One region of the Providencia hangzhouensis genome, then DNA from elsewhere that is predicted to be linked to it. Evidence: predicted binding sites of a transcription regulator. Region 1 holds the regulator's gene; the other holds the start of a gene.

Region 1 (8,311 bases):
CGTTCTGATTGCCAACACAATAAAAATATGCATAAGAAATAATACATAATGATAAAAATCAGTCGGATAGGCTAATATGCTTCTACTTATTGATAATTACGATTCATTTACTTACAACTTATACCAATACTTTTGTGAATTAGGGGCTGAAGTTGTTGTAAAACGTAATGATGAAATTACCATCGAAGAAATTGAACAGCTTTCGCCTACACATCTTGTGATTTCACCTGGGCCATGTACACCGGATGAGGCTGGCATCTCCCTTGAGGCGATAAAATACTTTGCAGGTACGCTTCCCATTTTAGGTATTTGCTTAGGGCATCAAGCCATTGGGCAAGCTTTTGGTGCATCAGTTGTTAAAGCACGAGAAGTTATGCACGGTAAAACCTCTGCGATTCACCATAATCATCAAGGGGTATTCAAAGGCTTGAACCGGCCCTTGACGGTGACACGTTACCACTCTCTGGTAATTGCGGCAGAGACACTCCCTGTTTCTTTTGATGTATCAGCATGGTCACTGAATAATGGTGATGTTGATGAAATCATGGGAATACGGCACAAAACCTTGCCTATAGAAGGCGTTCAGTTCCATCCTGAAAGCATTCTGAGTGAGCAAGGCCATGAATTACTAAATAATTTTCTAAAATATTAATTTATAAATCTGGTTCAGAATAAATTAATTATGCATATTATGCCCTTTGCTATTGCTCTTTTTTGATTTTTTATTCATATTTAATGATTATATTTTCATTATCGCATTAAATAAGAGCAGGTGAGGGGTATGTCAGAACAATACGCAGCAGCAGAACAACACGCAGTTAATCGGCAGACTTTCGATCAAGTTATGTTGCCTATTTTTTCGCCGGCGGAATTTATTCCAGTTAAAGGTGAAGGTAGCCGTGTCTGGGATCAGCAAGGTAAAGAATATATTGATTTTGCTGGTGGGATCGCGGTTCTTGCTTTAGGGCATTGTCACCCTAGTTTGGTGGCTGCTGTGCGTGAACAAAGCGAAAAGCTATGGCATGTCAGTAATATTTTCACCAACGAGCAGGCGCTAAAGTTAGCACAAAAACTTACGAATGCGACATTTGCTGACCGTGCGTTTTTTGTGAATTCAGGCTCAGAAGCTAACGAAGCCGCGTTTAAATTAGCGCGTCGTTACGCTATCACCAAATATAACCCATATAAAACGAAGATTATTGCTTTCAAACAAGCCTTCCATGGGCGCACATTATTTACCGTTTCGGTGGGCGGGCAAGCGAAATATGCAGATGGTTTTGGGCCAAAGCCTGCGGATATTATTCATGTGCCTTTTAATGACCTGGATGCGGTCAAAGCGGTCATTGATGAAAATACCTGTGCTGTGGTGTTAGAGCCCGTACAAGGGGAAGGTGGTGTCACCCCTGCGACATCAGAATTCCTGCAAGGAGTTCGCAAGCTATGTGATGAAAATAATGCATTGTTGATTTTTGATGAAGTACAAAGCGGTATGGGGCGTACAGGTAAATTATTTTCTTATATGCATTACAACGTTGTGCCTGATATTTTAACCACGGCAAAAGCATTGGGTGGCGGTTTCCCTATCAGTGCAATGATTACTACTGAAGAAATTGCGAAAACGATGGAAGTGGGTTCGCATGGTACCACTTATGGCGGTAATCCATTAGCTTGTGCAGTAGGTAATGCGGCGTTTGATATTATTAATACAGAAGATGTATTAAATGGCGTTCAAAAGCGCCGTGAATTGTTTATTGCTCATTTGAATAAGCTTAACGATAAATACCACATTTTTTCTGAGATCAGAGGAATGGGGCTCTTAATTGGTGCTGAGCTTGACGGCAAACTATTGAACCGCTCGAAAGATATCCTGCAAGCCAGCGCAGTAGAAGGGCTGATGATGCTCAATGCAGGCACTAATGTTTTACGTTTTACGCCTTCGCTGATTATTTCGGAAGAAGAAATTAATAGCGGCATGGCGAAATTAGAAACGGCAATAGAGAAGTTACTGAGTTAATGATTAATTGAAAGTTGCAGAGGCATTAATGTCTCTGCAACTAGTTCCTTAAGCAAGCGGTTATTTATTATCCAAGAGGCTTAATTCAGATTGAAGGTGAGATATATGAGCTTCTTCTTTGACTATTTCTGTCATAAGGTTTTTTATATCTTCTAATGTTTTTTGTGGGTCTTGCAAGGTATACTCTAAGCTTTTAGCTTTTGGTATTTTATTTTTAGGGATTATTGTTTGTTCTTCTTTACTTTGCGATAATTTATATCCATTACTAATAAATTGTTTGCGAGCTTTTGATTTTTCGGTGTGGCGTATTTTGATATTAGGCTTTTTTTTTCTAATAATTGATTTTTCTTTCCGATCTAAATTATCTGTTATTTTAGATTTTGTGTGGTTTTCGGAGGTGGTTAAATTAACCACTGTTTCTTTCTTCTTGTTTTCTGAACTATACCCAGAATCGACAGAATTCTCTGAAACATAACCAGATAAATTAGAGTTTATACTTTCATTACTCGAATAAAAATTAATGCTTGAATTCTGATGGTTATCACTAAAAAATTCATTAAATATTGTTTTTGCATTTTCACTGATAATATCAGAGTCTGACTTATTTATTATGCGAGTTGCATCATCAATAATATCTTGTGAATACGCTTGTTTAACAAGTTCGCTACTCTCTGTATTTAGACTTTCATCTTGTGCTTTATACCAGTCAATACCATCATTGTCCCAAGCTAGTTGTTTATTTGTGGTAGATTCATTGAAATGATCTTCTAACGTGCTAATGGCTGATTCCATTTTATTAAAAATATTTCCGCACTCTTTATTTTTGTCAGGTGATGGTTCAGTAGAGTCTAGAGTATTGATATTATTTAATTGATTATTATCTTGAAATACTTCTTTATTCGAATCTTTAATTTTTTCGTGTTTTTTTATTAAATTTTGACTGGTTATAGTAGTTTTATCTATAATCTTAGCCTCGCCATTTTCAAATTTAACGCATAGTTCTTCCTTTTTATTTGTTTTAAAAACATCTCTGAACTTGCGAATACTTTTTTCATGAATGGATTTTATTTTATATTTAAAATTAGATAGCATACCTGCGGAACGGTTTAAATGAAAATCTACAAACGTTGAGGTTTCAACGTTGTTTTTTTTACTTGTTTGCATTGGTAAGTCTTCCTGAGTTTTATGGGTAATTGAATGGTCTTCTACTGGGGTAAAATTTTTTTCTATTTTTCTCGAATTTTTAAATATGAGGGGATAGCGAGAAACTAAGCTCTGATCTTGAGAACTAGGCATATTTTTAAAAAAATCAAGGCTAGTCTTGAAATCGATAGAGCGGATGTCAATATTTTTATTTTTTTGAGTTTCAAAAATAGTTTTATGCTTAGGATAAAATGTCTTATGAGTTGGCTGGGTATTAGGTAGCAAACTTCCTATATTTAATGAAGATACAAAGTTTTCACGTGGTGTCTTTTTTATCTGTTCTGTAGGTTGTTTCACTAATGTGGGGGAATTTACAGATGCTTGATTTGCATATTGTAAGTTTTCAAAAAAGGTTTTATTCTTAATAAAATCTTTTTTGTTATTTTCTAATTGTGGCGAAATAACTTGGTTTTTTGTGCTAGTAATAGTGCGCATATATAAAATCTCGGATGATTAATTATTAATTATTTTATATAAGTATATTTTAATTAATATCAAAAAACGCGAGTGTGCTAGAAAGTCAATAAAGGGGCCATAAGCAAAGAAATGAAAAACAGCGCTATATCATTGATATACCGCTGTTTACAATAATAGCCCAGCCAAAGGTGGCCAGGCTGAAAGGTTAATTAACGTGTGCCGTAAACCACAATTGTTTTACCATGTGCAGAGATCAGGTTTTGGTCTTCTAACATTTTCAAAATACGGCCAACTGTTTCACGGGAACAACCCACGATTTGGCCTATTTCCTGACGGGTAATTTTGATTTGCATACCGTCTGGATGTGTCATCGCATCAGGTTGTTTGGCTAAATTTAATAGAGTTTGAGCAATACGGCCTGTAACGTCTAAGAATGCGAGGTTACCGACTTTCTCAGATGTTGTTTGTAGGCGACTAGCCATTTGCGCAGAAAGGCGCATTAAAATATCAGGGTTAACCTGAATCAATTGACGGAATTTTTTATATGAAATTTCAGCAACTTCGCAGGCGATTTTTGCTCTAACCCACGCAGTACGTTCTTGCCCTTCTTCAAATAACCCAAGCTCACCAATGAAATCCCCCTGATTCAGGTAAGAGAGGATCATTTCTTTGCCTTCTTCATCTTTAATTAAAACAGCCACCGAACCTTTAACGATATAGTAAAGGGTTTCTGCTTTCTCACCCTGATGGATAAGAGTGCTCTTGGATGGATATTTATGAATATGGCAGTGTGACAAAAACCATTCAAGAGTAGGGTCTGTTTGTGGCTTGCCGAGAACCATTAGCGTTATCCTCTGTATGTTATTGCAGCCATTCGGAAAAACGTACTAGAAAGGCTGGCTTTAAAGTCACTAGCTTAGCATATTAATTTGCCTTATATACCTTTAAATAATCAAGGGGCTGATTACTTCAGCGTTTTTGATTGCTCTTGGTAACGCAAATTGATATCAACACTATAATATGATCAATTAAACTGTTGAGTTTTGATCTTAATCCTATCAACTAAGTATTGTTTGTAGCATATTCAATAAAGAAAGTCTTCCCTGTATCGCTTCAGCCAAATAAAGTTGATATAACATTCCTTATATCTATGGAACAATGTAGCCTTTAAACCGATTTCATTTCAAGGGGAAATACAATGGAAGCAAGAGTAAAGTGGGTTGAAGGGCTTTCTTTCTTAGGAGAGTCTGCGTCTGGGCACCAGGTGATGATGGATGGCAATGCGGGTGATAAAGCCCCAAGCCCAATGGAAATGGTGTTAATGGCAGCGGGGGGTTGTAGCGCAATTGATGTCGTTTCGATTTTGCAAAAGGGCCGCTACGATATTACGGATTGTGAAGTTAAATTAACCTCACAACGTCGTGAAGAAGCCCCTCGTTATTTTGTGAAAATCCATTTGCATTTTATTGTGACAGGGAATGAATTAACGGAAAAAGCAGTCGAACGTGCCGTTCAACTTTCTGCTGAGAAATATTGCTCAGTCGCATTGATGTTAGAGAAAACCGTTGAAGTCACACACAGCTTTGAAATAAAAAACTAAAAATAAATTTAATTTTTATTAATATATTTGAATTGAAAGATGCTTACCTTAATTAATGATAAGCATCTTATTTTTTAATCAAAAAATAATTTAACTGTTGTTCTTTTGATTAATTAGTTTTTCGACTATTGGTGCCATAATTAATTCCATTGCTAAACTGAGTTTCCCTCCTGGGACGACAATTGTATTCATTGCTGAAATAAAAGAGCCGGATATCATTGACAGCAAATAGGGGAAATCAATTTGCTCTAGCCCACGAAAGCGGATCACAATAAAGCTTTCGTCTTGTGATGGGATAGCTTTAGCCGAAAATGGGTTAGAGGTGTCTACCGTAGGAACGCGTTGAAAATTGATATGGGTGCGAGAAAATTGTGGCGTGATGTAATTAATATAGTCCCCCATTGAACGTACAACAGAGTCCATAACCGCTTCGCGGGAGTGCCCTCTCTCTGTGGTATCGCGGATCAATTTTTGGATCCATTCGAGGTTGACAATAGGGACAACACCTACAAGCAAATCAACATGTTGTGCAACATTATGTTCTGGAGTGACAACGCCACCATGCAGCCCCTCATAAAATAAAATATCTGTTTTGTCTGGTAGCGGCTCCCAAGGGGTAAATGTCCCAGGTTGCAAGCCATACGGTACCGCTTCATCATAAGTATGTAGATATTTACGGGACTGCCCACAACCTGTTTTTGCATAGTCGATTAAGGTTTGTTCAAGCAACGCAAAATCATTCGCTTCGGGGCCAAAGTAACTGATGTGCCGGCCTTGTTCTCTGGCTTTACGGATAGCCATATCCATTTCAGGGCGTGTATAGCGATGAAAGCTATCCCCTTCTAATGTTGCTGGTTGGATATTTAATTGGTGAAAAACTTTACGAAATGCTTGGCTAGTTGAGGTTGTGCCAGCTCCGCTCGAACCAGTGATAGCAATGATTGGGTGCTTTTTGGACATCGTGGACTCCCTGTGTTGCGCTTATAAGCACTATTTTAATCAATAGTGCATGAAGCGGATTAACGGGTGTTAGGGTTTTGAGTTTTATTTGATGGTTTTACGACATGATTGTGTGGAAAACCTGTAACTTAATTCATGATAGATGATGACGTAAAAATGAACCATAGAATAAAAACATCAGACAGAAAAACTCCCCTTAGGCATGAAATTAACCGATTCATGCAATTCAGACCAGACTAGCACAATTTCACCAGAAACTAACTGCCGTTTCACATCGTTGACCTTATCTTGTAAGCTTTTTTCATGGGAGCCGTAGTCGGTTCCTTCCCGTAAGACATAGCTTTCAATTAGGTTTTCCAATGTTTCAGGTTCAAGTTCTTGCCAAGGAATAATCACATTATTTCCTTATCTAAATAAGGCGTTAACCATTGAGGGATGCGTGTTTCTAACCACATTTGCGGTTTTCTCAAGGTACCGCTCACAAAGCCTACGTGCCCACCATGTTCTGTCATTTGGTATTCCACATTGTGGGGTAAAAATGATAAATCAGGAACAACCTCAGGCGCCATAAATGGGTCATCTTTAGCGTGGATAATCAATGTTGGCTTCGTGATGTAAGCTAATTTAGGTAATGCGCTGCATTTTTGATAATAATCTGTCGCATCATCAAAACCATGAATACGAGCAGTGATCACATCATCAAATTCACGGATGCGTTTTAGTTGTTTAAGCTGCAGCAAGTTTAAAGGTAGTGAGCCAGGGTAGCGTACCAATTTACGCGTTGCATTACGTTTTAAGCCATTTAGTAAATAGCGTTGATAGAATTGAGATATTCCTTTTTCCATCCGCAAAGAACAGGCTTCTAGCATTAATGGGGCCGAAACCACGACGCCCGCATCTAAATCTGCATTTTGCCCACTTTCTGCGAGATAGCACGCTAACATATTACCACCAAGAGAATAGCCGACTGCGGCCGTCGGCGTATCACCATAGGTTTGTTTTAACCAACGGAGAAAATAGCGAGCATCACTGGTTTCACCTGAATGGTAAATTCGCTGTTGGCGATTGGGTTCACCGCTACAACCGCGAAAATGCATAATTACACCCAACCAACCATGCTTTTGGGCCGTTTCTAGCATCCCGTGGGCATAAGGGCTCTTAAAATTGCCTTCGAGACCATGGAAGATCACTAAACGTGGCTTATGTGCCGCTAGCTCAGGTTTTTCACTCCAAGCGAGATCGATAAAATCGCCATCAGGCAATTCAAGCCGCTGCCATATTGGTTTGATTTTCGGTGTTCTACGGAAAATCCTTGGCAGTAATGTTTGGAGGTGTGGATTTTTAGCCCAACTTATTGGACGAAAGTTTTCTGACATAGCCTTATTTTTATTTAATGGGGACTCTTGTGAGTCACATAACATACTGTTATTTTTTTGTGATGCAAGTAAACAAATTTGAGTTTGAGGCTAAATTATAAATGACATTGGGGCTGGTTTTTTCTCTTTTTACGTTTTTATTCATTGCTGCAGTCACTCCCGGCCCTAACAATATGTTGCTAACGTCAAGTGCAGCAAACTACGGTTTTCGCCATACAATAATATTATGCCTTGGTATTATGTTAGGGATGCAGTCAATACTCTATCTCTCCGCATTCGGGGTTGCTGCACTTTTATTGCTCTATCCTGCGCTTCATGTCGCCTTAAAATTCGCCGGAAGTCTATATTTGCTATGGCTAGCATGGAAAACAGCGACAGCAAATTATGCCCCACTGAAGACGAATAGCGAAGTTGCGAAAAGCATTACTTGGTATCAAGGCGGCTTATTACAGTTTTTAAACCCCAAAGCATGGATGATGGGGCTAGGCGCTGTCGGGGGATTTAGCCTCCCCGGTGAATTATTTACCCAATCTATTTTAATGATGAGTATCGCATTTGTGATAGTTAACTTAGTGGCGGGTTTAATTTGGATGGGGTTTGGTTCATTAATTAGCCTATTTTTACGTAGCCGTCGTGCTTGGTTTATTTTTAACTGGGTGATGGGCTTATTAACTGCACTGTGCGTGCCGTTAATTTGGTTGGAATGATCTTTGTTGTACGTGCTAGAGACTTTATAAGAGT
Region 2 (8,311 bases), 270 kb from region 1:
CTTTTTTTAATGATGGATATTGAATTTATACCTCATTTTGTTGCTTAATCTATACATCAGCTAATACAGCTAACAAATTATGGGAATAAATTATGGACAAGTCATTTATCGAACATCAGCAACAAATTAGTTTTGTGAAATCATATTTCTCACGTTTACTTGAAAAAGAATTAGGGTTAATTGAAGTTCAAGGGCCAATCCTAAGCCGCTTAGGGGATGGTACTCAAGACAACTTATCTGGCAGCGAAAAAGCCGTTCAAGTGAAAGTGAAATCAATTCCAGGTGCAACCTTTGAAGTGGTTCATTCTTTGGCTAAATGGAAACGTAAAACATTAGGGCGTTTCGGTTTTAGTAAAGGCCAAGGTCTATACACTCATATGAAAGCGTTGCGTCCGGACGAGGATCGCTTAACCCCAATCCACTCCGTCTATGTTGATCAGTGGGATTGGGAAAAAGTGATGGCAGATGAGGAACGTACACTTCCTTATCTGAAGCAGACAGTGGGTAAAATCTATAAGGCAATAAAAGAAACAGAAGCTGCCGTAAGTAAAGAATTTGGGTTGGCACCGTTCCTGCCTGACCAAATCCACTTTATTCACAGTGAAGAGTTGTTACAGCGCTACCCTGATTTAGATGCGAAAGGGCGTGAACGCGCAATCGCAAAAGAATTAGGTGCAGTATTCTTAATTGGTATCGGTGGTAAGCTATCTAGCGGTGAATCACATGATGTTCGTGCGCCAGACTACGATGACTGGACAACAAAAAATGAAGACGGTTTTTGTGGTTTGAACGGCGACATCATTGTGTGGAACCCTGTTTTACAGGACGCATTTGAGCTTTCTTCAATGGGAATTCGCGTAAGTCCTGAGTGTTTAACTCGTCAATTAAGTTTAACTGGCGATGAAAAACGTATGGAATTAGAGTGGCACCAAGCGTTAGTGAAAGGTGAAATGCCACAAACTATCGGTGGTGGTATTGGCCAGTCTCGCTTAGTTATGCTACTTCTTCAACGCCAACACATTGGCCAAGTGCAATGTGGTGTATGGGGTGCTGAAATGCAAGAATCCGTTGAAGGTATGCTGTAATTAGCGGCTAAAGCGGCGTAACAGCCTGCTTTTTAACCCAGTATCAAAACGCCAAATATGGTCAAAGATCTTCATGATACTGGGTTTCCCATAATTTGATACAGATACCGCATGGAAGCGGTATTTACCTTTCTTCTGCATAATCTTTATTTTCTGAATTAACTCATCCGGTAAACGCTGAGCAACAAAATCAGAAATCACCACGGCATCTGCATCAATCCACTGTTTTGATTCCAATTTTATTGCGGTTTCTTGCAAACAAGCCGCAAGGTCAGTCCCACCTTTAAATGTTTGATGTAAAAAACGAATACATTGCTCTAAGCCATCAATAGAAAGTAAATCGTAATGTACAATTTCTGTGGAAAATAACATCACATGGCATGAGCGGTTATCCGCCAGCGCAATTTTCATTAGCGCGAGGCAAAATGCTTTGGCGCAGCGTTCATTTAAACCGCCCATCGAACCCGATGTATCAATACATACAACAAATGGTCCTCTTGGCTGTTCTTCATTATGGTGGTGGGTAATAGGGCGCAGAACTTTTCTTTCTTGCCAGCTATCTCCTTGTAACCGATAAGTTAGAAGCTGTTTTTCGAGTAATTTTCGATAGAACTCAAATTCAATATCTTCAAGGCCTAACATAGCGAGTTCTGCAGGTAATAACCGTAAAATATCATCACTCTGATTTAAGCCATTAACTTGCTCAGGAACCGTTTCTGGCACTTTTTCCATGATAGTCATTGGTTCAAGAAAAACACTATCATCAGGAATGGATTGAGCGGATTGGCTACGGCCTAATAATTGGGCTATTTTTTCTAATTCAGGCTGCTGACGTAAAAATTCACTGTATCGGCTTAATAATTGGTCATTATAAGTGGAAGTCATGTTCACACCTTTGGTTAAATCCCACAGCCGGCCAGCAGCACGTTCATTTTCGCCAAGAATATCTTCTAAATTACCACTTAGAGCCAGTCGGCGTTGTAATTCTGCCAATAATTGTTCTTTTTCCTGTTCTAGTAGCTCTTTATGTAGTGTTGTAACTTGTAAAATTAAGCTAATACGCCATCTTTGAACAAACAGTGATTGCCTTGCACTGCGGTTTTCTATTTTCCCACTCTGTAGCTGATATGCCTCACGGTAAAAAGGGGAATCCAGTTGGTGAAGTTTTGCGATGACATTAGGTAATTGGATAAAAAAGGCATCTGTCGAAATCCCAAGGGACTGACGATAAAGTTCAAATTCTTCTGAAAGTTGTGCGGGAACAAGCGCATCTTGCATACGCTGTTTGAGATCCTTTTTCCAACCCGATAAATCTTTGAGTAAAGCTTTTTTTAATCGAGGATGTTTTTCAAAAAATACCGCCAATTGAGGAGTTGCTAGCAAAGATATAATTATCTCTTCAATTAATTGGCCTTCATTAACTGAAAGCAGCATTTCTAATGTGGCTAAACTCATCATCGCTATTCGGCCACTTTACCCATGATTTGGTTACGTAATTGGTTTAGCTTTTCAGTGAGCTTTATAAAACTTTGTTCAATATCCGCAAGCCAGTGTGGTTCAATAAATAAGTTGGGCTGCTGTTTTTCAAACTGATAACGCGCGGTTTGAATCTCTTCTTGAATTTTATCCAGCTTGTCTAGCCACTCTTGATTATTTGTATTTGGCGCAAGTGACGAGGTTTTATCTTGAATATATAAAGTAGATGATTGATGACTTACATCTAATAACTGTATCTGGTTTAAATTATTTACCTCAGCAGCAATGTCTTGCGCAAAACCAATCCCATTTAGATGAGCGGACAGTGTCGTTCCTTTATTTAAGAAGGTTATTAGTGACTTTTTATCAGTTGTTACAAAGGTAACTTTCATATTATGCAGTTGCAGTGGGCGATGTAAAAACAGCGTAATTCGGCCGTCACTGATATTTTCAGGCAATACATAAGATGCCTTACGAGCAAACATTGCATTGTTTTTATTGACTTTAAATGCATCTTGGTTGTTTTGATCTTGGGTCGATGACATCCATTGCTGATAAATTTGCTCTATTTCACGGGTTAATTTTCGCTGTTGCCAGCCATCTTCTTGTAATAATGATTGCAATAGTTGCGGTAAAGTATTCATCGATTGCATGTCATGCCAGAGACAATCTTTTAATAACACAAGATCTAGAGGAGATACGCTGTTGCGACCATTAAAGAAAGCACTTGCTTGTAATAGGTAAACCGCTTTCTTCCAGCGCCTATCAGAAACATAAAGCTGCTTCTCTGTAGCATCTAATTGTTGGCGTAATTGGTAAATCAATTCAAAACAGTGATCGGGTAGCGTAATTTTAGGAATTTCTTGTTGCCACTGTTGGTACTCTTCATCACTGATTTTTAAATGCTCTGGCATTTGAGATTCATTCAGCGATGATTTTCCTGTTAACAGTGCGCGAAAATTTTGTTTCTCTTGCACTTTATCCAGCCAAATACGTACTAGCATTCTGTCGAATAGCGCCTCGAGGCTATTATCAGCATCGGGTAATTCATTTGATGCAGTTACTAATAATCGCATAGGGATGGATTTTTCTTCATCACCATTACGGAACTTGCGCTCATTAACCGCCGTTAATAAGGTATTTAAAATGGCTGGGCCCGCTTTCCATATTTCATCAAGAAATACGACTTCAGCGTCTGGTAAATAACCTTTGGTTAAACGTTCATATCGTCCTTCATCTTTTAGCGCCTGTATTGAAAGAGGACCAAAGATTTCTTCCGGTGTTGAAAATCGCGTCATTAAGTATTCAAAAGCGTTTGCGTGACGAAAAGCATATTTCATTCTTCGTGCAATTAAGCTTTTGGCAATACCTGGAGGGCCTAATAGAAATACGCTTTCACCGCTTAATGTGGCTAATAAGCACAAACGAATAGCTTGCTGGCGTTCATATAAACCGCTTTCAAGGTAATTGCTTAATTGGGCTATTCGTTCAGCAAGCTGCATATTCATTCCTTTTATTATAGAAGCGTTGATATTAAAACTATCAATTTCTTTTATTACATACTGCGACCTATTTTTCCATTTTTCTTTGATATGCCCCAAGAAATCAGAAAAAACGATTCAGCTATAAGTGATTCAATAAGTTATTGTTTTTAAACTTTCTCAACACGAACGAAACGTTTCGATATTGATCACAAATATTAATCATCAATATTGAGTTGTGACTTATCTTTACTATTATTACATGAGCGAAACGTTTCGCTTACTGGAATGGCGGTGAAAAATGAAAAAGGGTGTTTTACTTAATGCCAACGTTACCTCTGTAATCGCAAGATTAGGTCATACAGACCAAATAACGCTTTCTGATGCAGGTTTACCCATTTATCAAGGAACGGAACGTATTGATTTAGCCATTACGCAAGGCTTACCAGATTTCATGTCAGTTTTAAGTGTCATCACCCAAGAGATGCAAGTTGAAAAAGTCATTCTAGCAGAGGAAATCAGCACCATTAACCCACAAATGGAAGCTGCTATTTTGGCTCACTTACAACAGTTAGAAGTCACTCAAAACAATACGATTGAAATTATTTATTGCAGTCATGAACGTTTTAAACAACTGACTCATGACAGTAAAGCGGTGATCCGAACAGGGGAATGTTCACCGTTCGCTAACGTTATTCTTTGTTCTGGTGTGACTTTCTGAGGTGACTATGCAACCTTTATTAGAACTTATCGGGATTGATAAATCATTTCCAGGGGTAAAAGCCCTCAGTGGTGCGACATTGAATGTCTATCCAGGGAAAGTCATGGCGCTGGTGGGGGAAAATGGGGCTGGCAAATCAACCATGATGAAAGTGCTGACAGGTATTTATAAAAAAGATGCCGGGCAAATCCGCTATTTAGGCAAAGAGGTGGCGTTCAATGGGCCCAAAAGTTCCCAAGAGGCGGGTATTGGGATTATCCACCAAGAACTCAACCTGATCCCTGAATTAACCATCGCTGAAAATATTTTTCTAGGCCGAGAGTATGTTAATGCATTTGGCAAAATTAACTGGAAAAAAATGTTCAGTGAGTCTGACAAACTGCTTAAACGGCTTAACCTTGATTATGATAGCCATCAAACTATTGCAGAGCTTTCTATTGGCGAACAACAAATGGTGGAAATCGCCAAAGTCCTTAGCTTCCAATCACAAGTGATTATCATGGATGAACCCACTGATGCGCTAACGGACACGGAAACAGAATCCTTATTTAGAGTTATCGAAGACTTAAAAGCTCAAGGCTGTGGCATTGTTTATATTTCTCATCGTTTAAAAGAAATTTTTGAAATTTGCGACGATGTAACGGTGTTTCGCGATGGCCAGTTTATTGGTGAGAAACCCGTGAGTGAATTAGAAGAAGAAAAACTCATTGAAATGATGGTTGGTCGTAAACTTGAAGACCAATATCCAAGGGTTGAGGTAGAAACTGGAAAAATTAGGCTGCAGCTTGAAGATGTATCTGGACCAGGTGTAACAAATGCCAATTTCACCCTAAAGAGTGGGGAAATTTTAGGTGTATCTGGTTTGATGGGCGCGGGGCGTACAGAGTTGATGAAAATCATCTACGGCGCGGCGACAAAAAAATCAGGTACGATAAAACTGGAAGGCAAACCCGTAACACTGAAAACACCACAAGATGGCTTAAACAGTGGCATTGTTTATATTTCAGAAGACCGTAAACGTGATGGATTAGTATTAGGCATGTCAGTGAAAGAAAATATGTCATTGACGGCATTACGTTATTTCAGTCGTGCAGGGGGAAGCCTCAAGCATGGTGAAGAGCAGCAAACCGTTAGCGATTTCATACGATTATTCAATATTAAAACCCCGTCTATGGACCAAATAATTGGCAATCTTTCTGGTGGAAACCAGCAAAAAGTGGCCATTGCGCGCGGTTTGATGACAAGACCAAAAGTACTGATCCTCGATGAGCCAACTCGTGGTGTAGACGTTGGTGCTAAAAAAGAAATCTATCAACTAATTAACCAGTTTAAAAAAGAAGGGCTGAGTATCATTTTAGTTTCTTCAGAAATGCCTGAAGTAATAGGAATGAGTGACCGCATTTTGGTGATGCACGAAGGTCATATCAGCGGCGAATTTTCAGCCAAAGACGCGACTCAGGAAGCCTTAATGGCTGCCGCAGTGGGTAAAAATTATGGCTCAGTTCAGGAGTTATCAGTATGAGTTCAACTACCGCATCATCAAAACGCTGGTTCAGCAAAGCATGGCTGATGGAGCAAAAATCATTAATCGCACTATTAGTTTTGATTGCAATCGTATCAACATTAAGCCCGAATTTTTTTACGGTTAATAACCTATTCAATATATTACAACAAACCTCCGTCAACGCCATTATGGCGGTTGGGATGACATTAGTTATCTTAACGTCAGGAATCGACCTTTCTGTTGGGTCCTTATTGGCCTTAACGGGAGCGGTTGCAGCCTCTATGGTCGGGGCGGAAGTTAATGCATTAGTGGCTGTTGCGGGGGCATTAGCACTCGGTGCTGCTATCGGTGCATGCACCGGGGTGATTGTCGCAAAAGGAAAAGTCCAAGCTTTCATTGCGACTTTAGTCATGATGCTACTACTGCGTGGTGTGACACGAGTTTACACAGACGGCAGCCCTATCAATACAGGATTTAGTGATAACGCAGACTTATTTGGTTGGTTTGGTATTGGCCGCCCATTTGGTATTCCTACCCCAGTCTGGTTAATGATCATCGTTTTTGCTGCGGCATGGTATATGTTGCACCATACTCGCCTTGGTCGTTACATCTACGCACTTGGTGGGAATGAAGCGGCTACCCGTCTTTCTGGTATTAATGTCGATCGCATTAAAATAGTGGTTTATGCCTTATGTGGACTGCTAGCGGCATTGGCGAGTGTCATTGAAGTTGCACGTTTATCATCGGCTCAGCCAATGGCAGGTAATGGGTATGAACTTGATGCTATTGCTGCGGTTGTACTGGGTGGTACCAGTCTTGCTGGTGGTAAAGGGCGCATAGTTGGAACATTGATTGGTGCGCTTATCCTTGGTTTCTTAAACAATGGATTAAACTTATTAGGTATTTCGTCAAACTACCAGATGATTGTTAAAGCTGTCGTCATCTTACTCGCTGTACTTGTTGATAATAAAAAGTAACCCTACAGGAAAATTATTATGAAACTGAACAAACTAGCAACGTTATTATCTGCAGTTGCACTGAGTGCAACCGTTAGTGTCAATGCGATGGCGAAAGATAGCATTGCACTCGTAATTTCTACATTGAATAACCCGTTCTTTGTGACGATGAAAGATAGCGCACAAAAAGAAGCGGATAAATTGGGTTATGAGCTGATTGTTTTAGATTCCCAAGACAATCCAGCTAAAGAATTAGCCAACGTTCAAGATTTAACCGTTCGTGGTACAAAATTAATGTTAATTAACCCAACGGATTCAGATGCGGTGGGTAACTCAATATTAATGGCTAATAAAGCAAATATACCTGTCATCACTTTGGATAGAGCAGCTAACAAAGGTGAAGTTGTCAGCCATGTGGCATCAGATAACCGCATGGGCGGAAAAATGGCTGCCGACTATATTGCACAAAAAACAGGCAATGAAGCGAAAGTGATTCAATTAGAAGGTATTTCAGGTACATCAGCAGCGCGTGAGCGCGGTGAAGGTTTTAATACTGGAGCAAAAGAGCACAAATTCAATTTACTGGCGAGCCAACCTGCTGATTTCGATAGAACAAAAGGCTTGAACGTAATGCAAAACTTGTTAACGGCACATCCCGCTGTTCAAGCGGTATTTGCTCAAAATGATGAAATGGCATTAGGGGCATTAAGAGCTTTACAAACCGCAGGCCGTACTGATGTTCTGGTTGTCGGTTTTGATGGAACAAATGATGGTATCAAAGCCGTTGAAGGTGGAAAATTAGGTGCAACTATTGCACAGCGCCCAGACCAAATTGGGATTGTTGGTGTTCAGATTGCAGATAAAGTCTTAAAAGGCGAAAAAGTGGATTCAACGGTTCCGGTTGAATTGGAATTAGTGGTAAAACAATAAGATAAAAACCGCCGCGGCATACTGCGGCGGTTTATTTTTAGTTTGCAATTCATTGGTCATCAAAAAAGGAAATAAACGTTATGGGTACAGCAAAACTGGTGGTTCTCGGTAGTATCAACGCGGATCATATATTAAATGTTAAGCATTTCCCTCAGCCG

Evidence for each region. Region 1 encodes CRP, which controls carbon source genes, mostly activating them, when cyclic AMP is high. Its sites were predicted from a motif close to ATGTGANNNNNNTCACAT; they were not measured.
Region 2: rbsD (D-ribose pyranase) is a predicted target of CRP. The motif match lies at 4,240-4,257, and genes of this name have one in related genera.

The regions. Positions count from the first base shown of each region.
Region 1 is NZ_CP135052.1:330,538-338,848, forward strand. Features, by position in the region: gene PZ638_RS01460 (aminodeoxychorismate synthase component II) at 77-652, shown strand; gene PZ638_RS01465 (aspartate aminotransferase family protein) at 782-2,014, shown strand; gene PZ638_RS01470 (hypothetical protein) at 2,075-3,652, opposite strand; gene crp (cAMP-activated global transcriptional regulator CRP) at 3,844-4,476, opposite strand; gene PZ638_RS01480 (OsmC family protein) at 4,833-5,234, shown strand; gene PZ638_RS01485 (phosphoribulokinase) at 5,325-6,194, opposite strand; gene PZ638_RS01490 (YheU family protein) at 6,372-6,590, opposite strand; gene PZ638_RS01495 (hydrolase) at 6,587-7,570, opposite strand; gene PZ638_RS01500 (LysE family translocator) at 7,672-8,277, shown strand.
Region 2 is NZ_CP135052.1:60,177-68,487, forward strand. Features, by position in the region: gene asnA (aspartate--ammonia ligase) at 93-1,085, shown strand; gene viaA (ATPase RavA stimulator ViaA) at 1,086-2,543, opposite strand; gene ravA (ATPase RavA) at 2,546-4,063, opposite strand; gene rbsD (D-ribose pyranase) at 4,344-4,763, shown strand; gene rbsA (ribose ABC transporter ATP-binding protein RbsA) at 4,771-6,285, shown strand; gene rbsC (ribose ABC transporter permease) at 6,282-7,244, shown strand; gene rbsB (ribose ABC transporter substrate-binding protein RbsB) at 7,263-8,153, shown strand; gene rbsK (ribokinase) at 8,234-8,311, shown strand, end outside.